One region of the Streptomyces sp. MB09-01 genome, then DNA from elsewhere that is predicted to be linked to it. Evidence: riboswitches for the same ligand, from Rfam matches in the RefSeq annotation. Region 1 holds a riboswitch; each other region holds the start of a gene.
What was found. Region 1 has a riboswitch for thiamine pyrophosphate ahead of thiO (glycine oxidase ThiO). Riboswitches for the same ligand answer to the same signal wherever they lie in the genome.
Positions count from the first base shown of each region.

Region 2: linked by a shared signal. The riboswitch ahead of thiC (phosphomethylpyrimidine synthase ThiC) and the one ahead of thiO (glycine oxidase ThiO) in region 1 are both predicted to bind thiamine pyrophosphate.
Region 3: linked by a shared signal. The riboswitch ahead of PV721_RS15725 (thiamine ABC transporter substrate-binding protein) and the one ahead of thiO (glycine oxidase ThiO) in region 1 are both predicted to bind thiamine pyrophosphate.

Region 1 covers NZ_JARAYQ010000005.1:523-6,168, reverse strand. Annotated here, with positions in the region: gene pknB (Stk1 family PASTA domain-containing Ser/Thr kinase) at 1-1,397, opposite strand, end outside; gene PV721_RS01970 (thiazole synthase) at 1,587-2,381, opposite strand; gene thiS (sulfur carrier protein ThiS) at 2,387-2,605, opposite strand; gene thiO (glycine oxidase ThiO) at 2,602-3,771, opposite strand; TPP riboswitch at 3,769-3,880, opposite strand; gene PV721_RS01955 (NAD(P)/FAD-dependent oxidoreductase) at 3,962-5,191, shown strand; gene PV721_RS01950 (Rv2175c family DNA-binding protein) at 5,311-5,646, shown strand, end outside.
Region 2 covers NZ_JARAYQ010000008.1:52,145-57,790, reverse strand. Annotated here, with positions in the region: gene PV721_RS03190 (hypothetical protein) at 1-119, opposite strand, end outside; gene PV721_RS03185 (glycosyltransferase) at 341-1,459, shown strand; gene thiC (phosphomethylpyrimidine synthase ThiC) at 1,674-3,461, opposite strand; TPP riboswitch at 3,456-3,601, opposite strand; gene PV721_RS03175 (YibE/F family protein) at 3,674-5,089, shown strand; gene PV721_RS03170 (SsgA family sporulation/cell division regulator) at 5,216-5,646, opposite strand, start outside.
Region 3 covers NZ_JARAYQ010000063.1:4,677-10,322, forward strand. Annotated here, with positions in the region: gene PV721_RS15715 (phosphatidate cytidylyltransferase) at 1-569, shown strand, start outside; gene rlmN (23S rRNA (adenine(2503)-C(2))-methyltransferase RlmN) at 663-1,775, shown strand; TPP riboswitch at 1,834-1,943, shown strand; gene PV721_RS15725 (thiamine ABC transporter substrate-binding protein) at 2,029-3,123, shown strand; gene PV721_RS15730 (iron ABC transporter permease) at 3,219-4,835, shown strand; gene PV721_RS15735 (ABC transporter ATP-binding protein) at 4,835-5,646, shown strand, end outside.

The DNA of each region.
Region 1 (5,646 bases):
ATGCCGGGGGCCAGCCCGGACTTGGTCAGCTCGGCCTTGGCCTCCTCCAGCGGCCTGCCCTTGAGATTGGGCACGGCCACGACCTCGGGACCGCGGGAGATGGTGAGGGTCACCGCACCGTTGCCGCGGATCCGCCGGCCGCCCCCGGGATCGGTGTTCATCACCGTGCCGCGGTCGAAGGCGTCGCTGAACTTCCGGTCGATCCCCTTCACGCCGAGCCCGGCCGCCGACAGCTGGGAGCGGGCCTGCGCCTCGGTCTTGCCGAGCAGGTTCGGGACCTTGGTGAACTGGCCGGAGTTGATGTACCACACACCGGTGCCCACGCCGAGGGCGAGCAGCACCCCGGCGATGACGAGGAACACGCCGCGGCGGGGCCGCCCGGCGGGCGCCGGCCGGTGCGCGGGCGGAGCGGCCGGCGGCGGCAGCGTCTCCAGCCGGGAGGTGTGGTTCACGGGCTGCGCGGTCACCGGGCGCGGGATCACGCCGGTGCGGTCCTCGGCGGACGACCGCTCCTCGGCGCGCGCCTGCGGCGGTACGGCGTCCAGGTCGGCGTCGCTGAGCAGGGCGCGGGCCTCACGGGCGAGGCCGAGCAGCGCGGCTGCGTCGTAGGGGCGCAGGTCGGCGCTGCGGGCGGTGGCCTGCGCGACCAGCTCGTCGAGCCCGACGGGGAGTCCGGGGACCGTGGCGGAAGGAGGCGGGACGTCCTCGTTGAGGTGCTGGTAGAGGACCTGGGCGGGGGTGCCGCCGAGGTGGGGCTTGGAGCCGGTGAGCATCTCGTAGAGGACGACACCGCAGGCGTAGACGTCCACGCGGGTGTCGGCGACGCCGCTCTCGATCTGCTCGGGGGCCAGGTAGGAAACGGTGCCGAGGACGGAGTCGGTGGTGTTGGTGACCGAGTCCACGGACCGGACCAGCCCGAAGTCCGCGACCTTGACCCGGCCGTCGTCGCCGATCAGGACGTTCTCGGGCTTCATGTCGCGGTGCACGAAGCCGGCCCGGTGGGCGGCGCCGAGGGCGGCGAGCACGGGTTCGAGGATGTCGAGTGCGGCCCGCGGCTGGAGCGCGCCGCGCTCGCGGAGCACGTCGCGCAGGGTGCAGCCGGAGACGTACTCCATGGCGAGGTAGACGTACGGTCCGTCCGTGCCCTGGTCGAAGACGGCGACCACGTTGGGGTGCGCGAGCCGGGCCACGGACTTCGCCTCGCGGATGAACCGGTCCACGAAGGCGGCGTCGGCGGCGAGGGCCGGGTGCATCACCTTCAGGGCGAGCACACGGTCGAGGCGGGTGTCGACGGCCCGGTAGACCGTGGCCATGCCGCCGGCCGCGATGCGGGCGTCGATGCGGTAGCGGCCGTCGAGCACGCGCCCGACGAGGGGGTCATCCAGGGTCGTATCCACCCGAGGATTCTACGAGCCGCTCTGCTGCCGCCGGTCTGGCCGGGTCGCGTTGCAGCGCAGCTGTGACGTGACCCGGGTGCGGCGCCCCCGCCGGGGGCGCCGCACCGGTCTTCCGGTCCCGCCGCGTGCAAGGCGCGGGCGCGGAGCGCCGTGAGGGTCCGGGGCGGAGCCCCGGGAGCGGACCGCGGGTCAGAACGCCGGGCGTTCGGGGTCCAGGGCGGCGCGGCCCTCCGCGGGAGAGGAGGCTTCGGCGAAGCGGCGTTGCGGGATGCGCCCCGCGCGGAAGGCGAGCCGCCCCGCCGAGACGGCGTCCCGCATGGCGGACGCCATCAGGACGGGCTCCTGTGCCCGCGTCACCGCCGAGGCCAGCATCACCGCCGCGCACCCCAGTTCCATGGCGAGGGCGGCGTCCGACGCCGTGCCCGCGCCCGCGTCCAGGATGACCGGCACCGACGCCCGCTCCGTGATCAGCTCGAAGTTGTGCGGGTTGCGGATGCCCATCCCGGATCCGATGGGGGATCCCAGCGGCATGATCGCCGCGCAGCCCACGTCCTCCAGCTTCCGCGCGAGCACCGGGTCGTCGTTCGTGTAGGGGAGGACCGTGAAGCCCTCGTCCACCAGGATCTCGGCGGCGTCCAGCAGTTCGACGCCGTCGGGCAGGAGGGTCCGCTCGTCCGCGACCACCTCCAGCTTGATCCAGTCCGTGCCCAGAGCCTCCCGGGCCAGCCGGGCCGTGAGCACGGCCTCGCCCGCCGTGAAGCAGCCCGCCGTGTTGGGCAGGACCGCGATGCCCAGCTTGGTCAGTACGGAGAGGACGGAGCCCTGGACCGTGGGGTCGAGGCGCCGCATCGCGACGGTCGTGAGTTCGGTGCCGGACGCGACCAGCGAGCGTTCCAGCACGTCCAGGCTCGGGGCCCCGCCCGTGCCCATGATCAGGCGGGAGGAGAAGGTCCGGCCGCCCAGCGTGAAGAGGTCGTCCGCCATGGTGCTCAGCCTCCCTGGACCGCGGTGAGGATTTCGACCCGGTCGCCGTCGCCCACCGGCGTGGCCGGCCACTGCCCGCGCGGGACCACGGTCTCGTTGAGCGCGGCGGCGACGCCGGAGGGGGCCGTGGTCAGGGTGGTGACCACGGTGTCGAGCGTGGTGCCGGCCGCGACCTGGCGCGGCTCGCCGTTGACGGAGACGGACACGGAGACGGGGAGGGTCATGCGTACGACTCCTGTCGTGCGGCGGAGAACCGGCGGGGGGTGAAGGGGCGCGCGATCTCCGGCACTTCGCCGGTGGCCAGCAGCTCGGCGAGCACCTCGCCGGTGAGCGGGGTCAGCAGCACCCCGTTGCGGTAGTGCCCGGTGGCCAGGTGCAGGCCCGGCAGGTCGGTCGGGCCGAGCAGCGGGGCGTTGTCGGGCGAGCCGGGGCGCAGCCCCGCACGGGTTTCGGTGAGGGGGAGTTCGGTGATGCCGGGGACCAGTTCATGGGCGTCGCGCAGGAGTTCGTAGACCCCGCCCGCGGTGACCGTGGTGTCCCAGCCGAGTTCCTCGCTGGTGGCGCCGACGACGAGTTCGCCGTTCTCGCGCGGCACCAGGTAGACGTGGCTGCCGCGGACGACCGCCCGGACGGTCCGGGACAGGAACGGTGCGTAGGCCGGGGGCACGGACAGGCGCAGGACCTGGCCCTTGACCGGCCGCACGGGAGGCAGCACCTCCGGCGGTACGCCCGCGAGCCTGCCGCTGAGCGAGCCCGCCGCCAGGACCACCTGGGCGGCGCGCAGCTCCGTACCGTCGTCGAGCACGACCCCGGCGGCCCGGTCGGAGGTGACCAGCAGCCGTTCCACGGCGGCCCGGTGGATGATCACGCCGGCCCGCTCGCAGGCGGCCAGCAGGGCGGCCGCGAGCCGGCGCGGGTCGACCTGGTGGTCGCCGTCCACGCGTAGGCCGCCGCGTACGCCCGGGGCGAGCATGGGCTCCAGGCGGCGGCACTCGCGGCCGGTGAGCCACTCGGACTCCAGGCCGCAGCGGCGCTGCAGGGCGTGCAGTTCCCGCAGGTGGAGCCGGTCGTCGGAGTCGAGGGCGACGGCGAGGGTGCCGCAGGCGCGGAAGCCGATGTCCATGCCGCCGCTCGCGTCGGCGAGCTCGGCGGCGAACTCCGGATAGCGCGCGGCGGAGGCGAGGCCGAGGCCCAGCAGGGCTTCCTCGCCGAAGTGCAGTTCGGTGACGGGGGCGAGCATGCCGGCCGCGACCTGGGCGGCGCCGCCGCCGGGTGCCGGGTCGGCGAGCACGGTGCGCAGCCCGCGCGCCGCGGCCCGCCAGGCGGTGACCAGGCCGATGATCCCGCCCCCGATGACGAGGACGTCGGATCCCTTCCGAGATGAGTGCATGGGCGTCCAGCCCCTCCCTTCGCCGGCATGACCCGGATCAGGTTCGTACGGTCGGAGGCCGGCCAGCCTCCCTCTCAGCCCGGTGCGCCGGACTCCCGCGATAGGTACGGTGGCCAGACTATCCCGGCCCCGGACGGCCGGTAAGGCGGCGCCTGTTCCTGACGGAGCGTCAGGTCATTAGGGTGGCCGGGTGAGCGAGCAGACGGAACACAATGAGCGCGGCGTCGTGATCGTCGGCGCCGGAATGGCCGGGGTGCAGACCGCGGTCGCCCTGCGCGAGCAGGGATTCGCCGGCCCCCTGACCCTCCTGGGAGCCGAACCCCACCAGCCCTACGACCGCCCCCCGCTGTCCAAGGCGGTCCTGCTCGGCAAGGCCGAGGACTCCGCCTTCGACGTGGACTTCGAGGGGCTCGGCATCGAGCTGCGGCTCGGGACGGAGGTCACCGGGCTCCGGGCGGCCGACCACGAGCTGGACACCGAGGCCGGACCGGTCCCGTACGAGGTCCTCGTGCTGGCGACCGGCGCCGAGCCGCTGACCCTGCCCGGCACCGAGGGCGTCCCGGGCGTCCACCTGCTGCGCACGCTGGACGACGCGGCGCGGCTGCGCCCGGTCCTGGCGGGCGCGCCCGCGACGGTGGTCGTCGGGGCGGGCTGGATCGGAGCCGAGTTCGCCACCGCGGCCCGCGAGGCGGGCTGCGCGGTGACCGTGGTCGAGGCGGCGGACCGGGTGCTGGCGGGGGCGCTGCCCGCCGAGGTCGCCGAGCCGATGGCGCGCTGGTACGAGGAGGCGGGCGCCGGGCTGATCACCGGCGCGAAGGTCGCCGGGATCGAGGAGGGCCGGGTCCTGCTCGCGGACGGGCGCGCCCTGCCGGCCGGCGCGGTCGTCGTCGGCATCGGCGCGCGCCCCGCCACGGGATGGCTGGCCGGGACGGGTGTGGAACTGGGCCCGGACGGCTCGGTCACCGCCGACGCGTACCTGCGCACCTCCCTGCCCGGGGTGTACGCGGTCGGGGACTGCGCCTCCTTCCCCTCGGGGCGGTACGGGAAGCGGCTGCTCGTGCACCACTGGGACAACGCGCTCCAGGGACCGCGGACGGTGGCGGCGAACATCCTGGCCGGGGGCGGGGCCGGGGAGGCCCGGGTGTACGACCCGGTGCCGTACTTCTGGTCGGAGCAGTTCGGCAGGTTCGTGCAGTACGCCGGACACCACGGCGGGGCCGACACCCTGCTCTGGCGCGGCGACCCGGCCGGGCCGGCCTGGTCGGTGTGCTGGCTGCGGGGCGGCGTCCTGGTCGCGGTCCTGGCGGTGGGCAGGCCCCGCGACGTGGCACAGGGCCGGAAGCTCATCGAGGCGGCGGCGCCCGTGGACCCGGCCAGGATCGCGGACCCCGCCACCCCGCTGAAGTCGGCTTCGGCCTGAAGAATCCAGGCCCGCCGGCGTGTGAGGAGCAGGGTCCGGGGCGGAGTCCCGGCACGGCCGCGACCCGGACGGGGCTGCTCAGGTACCGGCGGCGGAGCCGAGATGGCAGGCTTGTGTCCGTGACCGAGATTGACGCAAAGATCGATGCCCTTGTCCCCTCGTGGCTGTACCTCCCCGACATCGCGGAGAAGCTCGACATCGAGGTGACCCGGGTCCGCCAGATGGTCAAGGAAGGGCAGCTCATCGCCGTACGCCGGGGCGAGAACCGCTCCCTGCAGGTGCCGGCCCCCTTCATCGACGGCGACAAGGTCGTCAAGGGCCTGGTCGGGCTGCTGACCGTGCTGCGCGACGACCGCTTCACCGACGAGGAGATCCTGGAGTGGCTCTTCACCGAGGATCCGACCCTGCCCGGCACTCCCGTGCAGGCGCTGAGCGAGAATCGCGGCACGGAGGTG
Region 2 (5,646 bases), on a different contig from region 1:
ACGGGGCTGGAGATTCCTGCCAATACCAGGGCGAGTGATGCGAGGGTGCCACCCTTCACCCAGCTGCTCCGCCTGGGCAGCGGGCCCAGGGTTGACCTGGTCCTGTTCTCGGGGCTCATGTACGCCGCTCCTTCTCGAAACCGGATCGAACGATGCGATGGAACCTGTCGGTCCATCCCGGTCATCGTGGGGATCGCGGTCACGAGCGACGGCACGCCTCGCGGATACGTCAACTTATCGGACCAATGAAGCACCCCCCAATGGCGGTCCGAGCTTCCTTGCACGGCATTAAACGGATGCCTACCGTCGACTCAAGGTCATTTTCATCACCACACAGCGGATGGACCCCTTGAAGACAACGGTCTGCCTGAACATGATCGTCAAGAACGAGGCTCCGGTGATCCGACGCTGTCTCGAATCCGTTCGCCCATTGATCGATACGTGGGTGATCGTGGACACGGGCTCGACGGACGGCACCCAGGACATCATCAGGGAATTCTTCAGCGATCTGCCCGGCGTTCTGCACGAGCGGCCCTGGAAGGGGTTCGACGGCAGCCGCAGCGAGGCGATCGACCTCGCCCGTTCCAGCGCGGACTACCTGCTGTTCATCGACGCCGACGACGTCATGGAGGTCCAGCCCGGCTTCAGCATGCCCGAGCTGACTCTCGACTCGTACCGCCTCGCAGTACACCACCGGCCCGTCATTCACTGGCGGCCCGCTCTGGTATCCACCCGACTGCCGTGGAAATACGTCGGAGTGCTCCACGAGTACCTGGATTGCGAGGTCGAGCACAGCAACGGAGTACTCGAAGGCGCCCACATTCTCATCGTGGGCGGTGGGGCGCGCCAAGGCGAAGGAAGCGAGCGGGAGAAATACCTGCGCGACGCGGAGATTCTCCGGCAAGGGCTGATCAAGGAGCCCGACAATGCCCGCTACGCCTTTTACCTGGCCCAGAGCTGGCGCGACGCCGGAGAACCGGAGAAGTCCCTCGCCGCCTACGACCTGCGTGCGGGCATGGGCGGCTTCGCCGAGGAGGTCTTCTGCGCCCGGCTCTACGCGGCACGGCTCGCGGCGAGCCTCAAGAAGCCGCCGGCCGAGGTCGTGGACCGCTTCCTCCGGGCACACGAGAGCCGCCCCTCACGCGCGGAGGCGCTCGGCAGTCTCGCCCGCCTCTGCCGCAACGAAAGCCGCTGGCCGCTGGCGTACCTGTTCGCCCGGCAGGCGGTCCGCGTCCCCCGCCCGGACGACATCCTCTTCGTCGAGTTCGACTGGCACGACTGGCGCGCACTCGACGAACTCGCCGTTGCCGCCTACTGGGTCGGCGAGTACCAGGAGTCGCTGGAATGCTGCGAACGCCTGCTGGCGGAAGGCAGGCTTCCCGCCGACCAGCACGACCGGGTCACCGCCAACCTCGACTTCGCCCGCCGCAAGGTGGACCCGTACCTCGTCGTCGCCTGACGCCGGAGGGCGGGTGAGACCGAGGCCGGCTCCGGGTCCGGACCCGGCTCGGTCAAGACGGATACGGGGACCTGGGACCTGGGACCTCGAAACGGAACCACCGTCCGGGGCGGGCCACCGCGGTCGACGGTCCGCATCGACGGCGGCGGAGAGCGCTCGATGAGCGGCGAAGGCCCGGACGGGATCCTCCGCCGCTCACACGGAGCGTGAGTGGTCAGTCGGCCAGCGGCAGGTAGACGCGGTTGCCCGAGGCCGCGAACTCGGCGGACTTCTCCGCCATGCCCGCCCGGATCTCGTCGGCCTTCAGGTCGCCGCCGTGCTCGCGGCGGATGTCCTGCGAGATCTTCATCGAGCAGAACTTCGGACCGCACATGGAGCAGAAGTGCGCGGTCTTGGCCGGCTCGGCGGGAAGGGTCTCGTCGTGGAACTCGCGGGCCGTGTCCGGGTCGAGGGCCAGGTTGAACTGGTCCTCCCAGCGGAACTCGAACCGCGCGTCCGACAGGGCGTCGTCCCACTCCTGGGCGCCGGGGTGCCCCTTGGCCAGGTCGGCGGCGTGCGCCGCGATCTTGTACGTGATGACGCCGGTCTTCACGTCGTCGCGGTTGGGCAGGCCCAGGTGCTCCTTGGGCGTGACGTAGCAGAGCATCGCGGTGCCCCACCAGGCGATCATCGCGGCGCCGATGCCCGAGGTGATGTGGTCGTACGCGGGCGCGACGTCCGTGGTGAGCGGGCCGAGCGTGTAGAACGGCGCCTCCTCGCAGATCTCCTGCTGGAGGTCGATGTTCTCCTTGATCTTGTGCATCGGGACGTGGCCCGGGCCCTCGATCATGGTCTGGACGTTGTGGCGCTTGGCGATCGTGTTCAGCTCGCCCAGCGTCTTCAGCTCCGCGAACTGCGCGGCGTCGTTGGCGTCCGCGATGGAGCCGGGGCGCAGGCCGTCGCCGAGCGAGTACGTGACGTCGTAGGACGCCAGGATCTCGCAGAGCTCCTCGAAGTTCGTGTAGAGGAAGTTCTCCTTGTGGTGCGCCAGGCACCACGCGGCCATGATCGAGCCACCGCGCGAGACGATGCCGGTCTTGCGGCGGGCGGTCAGCGGCACGTAGGGCAGCAGCACGCCGGCGTGGACCGTCATGTAGTCGACGCCCTGCTCGGCCTGCTCGATCACCGTGTCCTTGTAGATCTCCCAGGTCAGGTCCTCGGCGCGGCCGTCGACCTTCTCCAGCGCCTGATAGAGCGGCACGGTGCCGATCGGGACGGGGGAGTTGCGCAGGACCCACTCGCGGGTGGTGTGGATGTTGCGGCCCGTCGAGAGGTCCATGACCGTGTCGGCGCCCCACTTGGTCGCCCAGGTCATCTTGTCGACCTCCTCCTCGATGGAGGAGGTGACGGCCGAGTTGCCGATGTTGGCGTTGACCTTCACCAGGAACCGCTTGCCGATGATCATCGGCTCGATCTCGGGGTGGTTCACGTTCGCCGGAAGCACGGCCCGGCCTGCGGCGATCTCCTCGCGCACGACCTCGGGGGAGACGTTCTCGCGGATCGCGACGTACTCCATCTCCGGGGTGATCTCACCCCGGCGGGCGTACGCGAGCTGCGTGACGGCGGCGCCGCCCCGGCCGCGGCGGGGCTGGCGCGGGCGGCCCGGGAAGACCGCGTCGAGGTTCTTGAGGCCACCGCGCGGCGAGGTGTGCTTGATGCCGTCGTCCTCGGGGCGCACGGGACGGCCCGCGTACTCCTCGGTGTCGCCGCGGCCGATGATCCAGTTCTCGCGCAGCGGGGCGAGGCCCCGGCGGACGTCGGTCTCGATCTGCGGGTCGGTGTACGGACCGGACGTGTCGTAGAGCGTCACGTCCTTGCCGTTGGTGAGGTGGACCTGGCGGACCGGCACCCGGAGGTCCGGGCGGGAGCCCGCCAGGTATCCCTTGTGCCAGCCGGGCTGGCGCTCGGTCTGGCCGTCGGCGTCCTGGCTGACGGCAGGCGTGCGTGCGTCCTGAATGGTCATGAGACCTGATCTCCCTACGCCGGCATTACCCGGTAACAGGTTCGGCGGTCGACGCAGCCTCTTCCCGTACGCATCTGTGATGCGCGTACGGTGATCAGCGTCCTCTCAGCCCGGTGCTCCGAGCTCCCGCGTTGTGCAAAGTAGCCCCCACGCTAGCGTCATCCATGGCGTGCTGAACAGTGGGCCCCCTCATCTCTTGCGATGATCTGCTGGTGACGTCCTCGCCGCAGCCCCCCACCGAGCCCACAGAGCCCCACGGCCACACCGGCCACGCGCACGACGGCCCGGGGCACTCCGCCGGGCACTCGTCCGATACCTCCGCCGGTCATTCCCACGGCCACGGGCACAGCCACGGACACGGACCGGCGGCCCCCGTTTCGAAGCACCTGCGCAAGGTCATCGCGGCCGTACTGATCCCCTTCGCCACCGCCGTCTTCATCGGCATGGTGGTGCTCTGGCCGGGCGGCGCCCCCGCCCACGAGCGCACGGGGGTGGGCTTCGACCGCCAGACCCAGCAGGGCAAGGTCGTCTCCCTCGAACACGTCGACTGCAAATCGGTGAACGCCGCACAGGTCCCGCCGACCGCGGACCCCTCGACCCCCCAGGGCCGTGAGGCCCAGGCCGCGCAGACCGGCGAGTGCAAGAAGGCCACCGTCGAGGTCGGCACCGGCCCGGACAAGGGCCGCACCTTCGTCGAGATCGTCCAGCCGGGAGCGCCACGGCAGTTGACGGACGGCCAGGAGGTGGTCGTGGCGTACGCGCCCGACGCCCCCCGCGACCTCCAGTACTCGGTGATCGACGTGAACCGCAAGATGCCGCTGGCGGTGCTGGCCGGCATCTTCGCGGTCGCGGTCGTCCTCGTCGGGCGGATGCGCGGGCTGTTCGCCCTGATCGCGCTGATCGTCAGCTTCGGCGTGCTGACGCTGTTCATCCTCCCGGCCATCCTGCAGGGTTCGAACCCGCTGGTGGTCGCGGTGGTCGGGGCGAGCGCCATCATGCTGATCGCCCTCTACATGTGCCACGGACTGACCGCCCGTACCTCGGTCGCCGTCCTCGGCACCCTCGTCTCGCTGCTGCTGATCGGCCTGCTGGGCTCGGTGTTCATCGACTGGGCGTCCCTCAGCGGCAACACGGACGACAACACCGGGCTGATCCACGGCCTGTACCCGGACATCGACATGAGCGGCTTGCTGCTCGCAAGCGTGATCATCGGATCGCTGGGCGTGCTCGACGACGTGACGGTCACCCAGACCTCGGCTGTCTGGGAACTGCACGCGGCGGACCCCTCGATGGGGCCGCGAGGCCTGTACCGGGCGGCGATCAGGATCGGCCGCGACCACATCGCGTCGGTGGTCAACACGCTGGTGCTGGCCTACGCGGGTGCCGCACTGCCCCTGCTCCTGCTGTTCTCGATCGCGAACAGCAGCATGGGATCGGTGGCGAACAGCGAGCTGGTCGCGGTGGAAATCGTACGGACCCTCGTGGGCTCGATCGGACTGGTGGCCTCGGTTCCCGTCACGACGGCGCTGGCCTCGCTGGTGGTCTCCGCGGACCGGCCGGGATCCCCGGACGTCGCGCCGGCCGCGGGGCCGGTCCGCGGCGGCCGGGGCCGGCGGCGCAAGCGCTGAAGGGTCTTCCCGAAGGGCGTTCCCGAGGGGCGTTCCCGAGGGGCGTTCCCGAGGGGCGTTCCCGTCTTCCCGAGGGGCGTTCCCGTCTTCCCGAGGGGCGGGCGCGTGTGAGCGTGAGCCCGCGCGTCAGCCGGCGTTCTGCTCGTTCTGCTTCGACTCGGCCAGGATCTTGCCGAGCGCCTCGTCGAGGTTCTCCTCGAAGTCGCCCAGGTTCCGCTCCTGTCCGAGCGGAACGATCCGGTCGGTGCGGTCGAGGAACGCGACGAGCGGCGCCGCGCTGGCGCGGAACAGGGCCCGGTCGCCGCCGACCTGCAGCCGGATGTGGACGTCGGACAGTTCCTCCGGATCGGTGGGGGCGATGTGCACGTCGCCGTCACCGCACGGCTTGTTGATGCCGTCGAGGAGGAGCTCCCGGCCGAACGCCCAGGTCACGGGCGCATCTCCGGGAAGGTGGAAGGTCAGGCGGACTGCGTAGGGATCACGGGCGTCGTACCGGAGTTCCACCGGAATCCTGAACGAGAGCTCCTCGGAAACGAGGAAACTCATCATGACCTCTG
Region 3 (5,646 bases), on a different contig from region 1:
CCTGGGTCGCCATGGCCCTGACCGTGCTGGCGGTCCTGGTGTGGCGGATGACCGAACCGCCCGAGGACTACCTCAAGGACGTCACCGCGGGCGCCTTCGCAGCGTTCTACGTGCCCTTCCTGGCCACCTTCGTCGCGATGCTGCTCACCGCCGACGACGGCCCCCAGCGCGTGATCACGTTCCTGCTCCTGACGGTGGTCAGCGACACCGGGGCCTACGCGGTCGGCTGGCGCTTCGGGAAGCACAAGCTCGCGCCGCGCATCAGCCCCGGAAAGACCCGGGAGGGACTGTTCGGCGCGGTGGCCTTCGCGATGGCGGCCGGCGCGCTGTGCATGGAGTTCCTGATCGACGGCGGCGCCTGGTGGCAGGGGCTGCTGCTCGGCCTGGCGGTCGCGGTCAGCGCCACCCTGGGCGACCTCGGCGAGTCGATGATCAAGCGGGACCTGGGCATCAAGGACATGGGCACCCTGCTGCCGGGCCATGGCGGCATCATGGACCGGCTCGACTCCCTCCTGCCGACGGCACCGGTGGTCTGGCTGCTCCTGGCGGCCTTCGTGGGCACCGGCTGACCTGCGAAAAGGCGGCGTGTGACGCCGGGCGGTTACTCTTGAAAGGCGCGCTGCTTCTGCGGCGCGCCTTTCGTCTTACAAGGAGTACCTGCCATGGCCCGCCCCGTTCCGGGAGAGCTCACCTTCGTCGCCCCTCGCGGGGCCAAGAAGCCGCCCCGGCACCTCGCCGACATGACCCCGGCCGAGCGCCGCGAGGCGGTCGCCGCGATCGGCGAGAAGCCGTTCCGAGCCAAGCAGCTCTCCCAGCACTACTTCGCGCGCTACGCGCACGACCCGGCCGAGTGGACCGACATTCCGGCGGGGTCGCGGGAGAAGCTCCAGCAGGAGCTGCTCCCCGACCTGATGAACGTCGTCCGCCACATCAGCTGCGACGACGACACCACGCGCAAGACCCTGTGGAAGCTGCACGACGGCACGCTCGTCGAGTCCGTGCTGATGCGCTACCCCGACCGGGTCACCATGTGCATCTCCTCGCAGGCCGGCTGCGGCATGAACTGTCCGTTCTGCGCCACCGGCCAGGCGGGCCTCGACCGCAACCTCTCCACCGCCGAGATCGTGCACCAGATCGTCGACGGCATGCGCGCGCTGCGCGACGGCGAGGTCCCGGGCGGCCCGGCGCGGCTGTCGAACATCGTCTTCATGGGCATGGGTGAGCCGCTGGCCAACTACAACCGCGTGGTCGGCGCCATCCGCCGGCTCACCGACCCCGAGCCCGACGGCCTGGGCCTGTCGCAGCGCGGCATCACCGTCTCCACCGTCGGCCTGGTCCCGGCCATGCTCCGGTTCGCCGACGAGGGCTTCAAGTGCCGTCTCGCCGTCTCGCTGCACGCGCCCGACGACGAGCTGCGCGACACCCTGGTCCCCGTGAACACCCGCTGGAACGTCCGCGAGGTGCTCGGCGCGGCCTGGGAGTACGCGGAGAAGTCCGGTCGGCGGATCTCGATCGAGTACGCCCTGATCCGCGACATCAACGACCAGGCCTGGCGCGGTGACCTGCTGGGCAAGCTGCTCAAGGGCAAGCGCGTCCACGTCAACCTGATCCCGCTGAACCCCACGCCGGGCTCGAAGTGGACCGCCTCGCGGCCCGAGGACGAGAAGGCCTTCGTCGAGGCCATCGCCCGCCACGGCGTGCCCGTGACCGTACGGGACACCCGCGGCCAGGAGATCGACGGCGCGTGCGGCCAGCTCGCCGCCTCGGAGCGCTAGATTCCGGCCAGGGACGTTCATATTCGGCCACGGGGTACCCTGTGGCCGAACCAATTTCATATTCCGACAGGGGAGCGCCACAGCGCTGAGAGTGCGGTATCCGTCATCCGCAGACCCTCTGAACCTCGCCCCGGTCATTCGGGGTAGGAAGTTCGGTCACCACTCAAGCTGTTGCGCCCTGCCCGGCGTCCGCTCCCACAGAGCGCCGGGCCGGGCCGCGTCTTCTCCTGGACATCCCAGGAGGAATTCACCAGTGAGCACCACCAAGAAGATCGCGGGCGCCGCGCTCGCGGCCGCGCTGGGCGTCACCACGCTCAGCGCCTGCGGCGACGCCAAGGACAAGACCGCGGGCGCGAGCGACGCCCCCAAGTCCAAGACCGTGACCCTCGTATCGCACGACTCCTTCAACGTGACCGACACGGTCCTCAAGGAGTTCGAGCAGCAGAGCGGCTACACCGTCAAGGTCCTGAAGTCCGGGGACGCCGGCGCGGCGCTGAACCAGGAGATCCTCACCAAGGGCTCCCCGCGCGGCGACGTCTTCTTCGGCGTGGACAACACCCTCCTCTCGCGCGCCCTCGACAACGGCATCTTCACGCCCTACGAGGCCAAGGGCCTGGACGCGGTCAAGCCCGAGTACGTGCTCGACAAGGAGCACCGGGTCACCCCGATCGACTCCGGCGACATCTGCGTCAACTACGACAAGGCGTACTTCGCCGACAAGAAGATCGCCCCGCCGCAGACGCTGGACGACCTGGTCAAGCCGGAGTACAAGAACCTCCTGGTCACCGAGAACGCCGCGACCTCCTCGCCCGGCCTCGGCTTCCTGCTCGCCTCCGTCGGCAAGTACGGCGAGGACGGCTGGAAGGACTACTGGAGCAAGCTCAAGGCCAACGGCGTCGAGGTCGTCGACGGCTGGGAGCAGGCCTACAACGAGCGCTTCTCCGGCTCCGCGGGCGGCAAGAAGGCCAAGGGCGACCGCCCGCTGGTCGTCTCCTACGCCTCCAGCCCGCCGGTCGAGGTGCTGTACGGCGAGCCGCAGCCGGCCGAGGCCCCGACGGGCGTCGCCACCGGCACCTGCTTCCGCCAGATCGAGTTCGCGGGCCTGCTGAAGGGCGCGAAGAACGAGGAGGGCGGCAAGGCCCTGGTGGACTTCCTGGTCAGCAAGAAGTTCCAGGAGGACATGCCGCTCCAGATGTTCGTGAACCCCGTGACGAAGGACGCTGCCCTGCCGGAGCTGTTCACCAAGCACGGTGTGGTGGTCGAGAAGCCGGAGAACGTGGCTCCCGAGACCATCGCCAAGAACCGTGAGCAGTGGGTCAAGGCATGGACCTCGCTCGTCGTGAAGTAGGCGGTACCAAGGGGCCGGGCGCGGCGTCGGGGGGCGCCGCGCCCGGCCCCGGCCCTCACCGGGGCGGCCGGGCGACCGCCGTGCGGCTCGCCCTGATGGCCGTGCCCCTGGCCTTCTTCGGGCTGTTCTTCGCCTATCCCGTCGCCTCGATCGTCGGGCGCGGTCTCAAGACCGACGAGGGCTGGCAGTTCGGGCGGGTCGGCGAGGTGCTGACCCGGCCCGACATCGCCGGCGTGCTGTGGTTCACCACCTGGCAGGCGCTCGCCTCCACCGTGCTCACGCTGCTGATCGCGCTCCCCGGCGCGTACGTCTTCGCGCGCTTCGAGTTCCCCGGCAAGCAGCTGCTGCGGGCCGTGGTGACCGTTCCCTTCGTGCTGCCGACCGTGGTCGTCGGCACCGCCTTCCTCGCGCTGCTGGGACGCGGCGGGCTGATGGACGAAACGATGGGGGTCCGGCTCGACACCACCGTCTGGGCGATCCTTCTCGCGCACGTCTTCTTCAACTACGCGGTCATCGTCCGCACCGTCGGCGGGCTGTGGGCGCAGCTCGATCCGCGTCAGGAGGAGGCCGCCCGGGTGCTGGGCGCCGGCCGGTTCGCCGCCTGGCGGCGCGTGACGCTGCCCGCGCTGGCCCCGTCGGTGGCCGCGGCCTCCCTGATGGTCTTCCTGTTCACCTTCAGCTCCTTCGGCGTCGTGCTGATCCTGGGCGGGCCCGCCTACTCCACCCTGGAGGTGGAGGTCTACCGGCAGACCGCGCAGCTCCTGGACCTGCCGACGGCCGCCGTGCTGACGATGGTGCAGTTCGCCGCGGTCGGCGCGATCCTCGCCGTGCACGCCTGGACCGTGCGCCGGCGCGAGACCGCACTGCGGCTGGTGGACCCGGGCCGCACCACGCACCGGCCACGCGGCTGGGCGCAGCGCACGCTGCTGGGCGGCGTCCTCGCGACCATCGCGCTGCTGATCGTGGCGCCGCTGGCCGTGCTGGTCGAGCGGTCCTTCGACGCCCCCGGCGGATACGGCTTCGGCTTCTACCGGGCGCTGCAGGACGCGGGCGCCGGCGGCGGAACCTTCCTGGTGCCGCCGCTGGAGGCGATCTGGAACTCCCTCCAGTACGCCCTTGCCGCCACCGCGATCGCCCTGTTCATCGGCGGACTGGCGGCCGCGGCACTGACCCGGCGCGCGGGCCCCTTCGTACGCGGCTTCGACGCGCTGCTGATGCTGCCGCTCGGGGTGTCCGCCGTGACGGTGGGCTTCGGCTTCCTCATCACCCTGGACGAGCCGCCGCTGGACCTGCGGACCTCGTGGATCCTCGTGCCGCTGGCGCAGGCGCTGGTGGGCGTGCCCTTCGTCGTACGGACCATGCTGCCGGTGCTGCGCGCGGTGGACGGCCGGCTGCGGGAGGCGGCCGCCGTGCTCGGCGCGACGCCGCTGCGGGCCTGGCGGGAGGTGGACCTGCCGCTGGTGCGGCGGGCGCTGCTGATCGCGTCCGGATTCGCCTTCGCGGTGTCGCTGGGGGAGTTCGGCGCGACCGTCTTCATCGCACGACCGGACCAGCCGACGCTGCCGGTGGCCGTGGCACGGCTGCTGGGGCGGGCCGGCGAGATGAACTACGGGCAGGCGATGGCCCTGAGCACGATTCTGATGCTGGTGTGCGCGGTGTCCCTGCTGGTGCTGGAGCGACTGCGGCCCGACAAGACCTCCGGAGAGTTCTGATGACACTGCTTCAGCTGGAAGGGGTGTCGGTCCGGTTCGGTGAGCGCGCGGTCGTCGACTCCGTGGACCTTGCGGTCGCCGAGCACGAGATCGTGTGCGTCCTGGGCCCGAGCGGGAGCGGGAAGTCCACGCTGCTGCGGGTCGTCGCCGGGCTCCAGCAGGTGTCCGCGGGCCGGGTGCTGCTGGGCGGGGACGACCAGGCCGGCGTACCCGTGCACCGGCGGGGCGTGGGCCTGATGTTCCAGGACCACCAGCTCTTCCCGCACCGCGACGTCGGCGCGAACGTCTCCTTCGGCCTGCGGATGCGCGGTGGCGGGCGGGCCGCGCACGCCTCCCGGGTCGCGGAACTGCTGGAGCTGGTCGGGCTCCCCGGGGCCCAGGGCCGGGCGGTGGCCTCCCTGTCGGGCGGCGAGCAGCAGCGGGTGGCGCTGGCCCGGGCGCTGGCGCCGTCGCCGCGGCTGCTGATGCTGGACGAGCCGCTGGGACAGCTGGACCGCGGCCTGCGGGAGCGGCTGGTGGTGGAGCTCCGGCAGGTGTTCGCCCGGCTGGGCACGACGGTCCTCGCCGTCACGCACGACCAGGGGGAGGCCTTCGCACTGGCCGACCGGGTCGTGGTGATGCGGGACGGCCGGATCGCGCAGGCCGGGACCCCGCTGGAGGTGTGGCAGCGGCCCGCGTCGGAGTTCGTGGCGCGGTTCCTCGGCTTCGAGAACGTCGTCGCGGCCGTGGTCTCGGGCACGGCCGCCAGGACCCCGTGGGGCAAGGTCCCGGTGCCGGAGGGATCCCCCGAGGGGGAGCAGCGGCTGCTGAT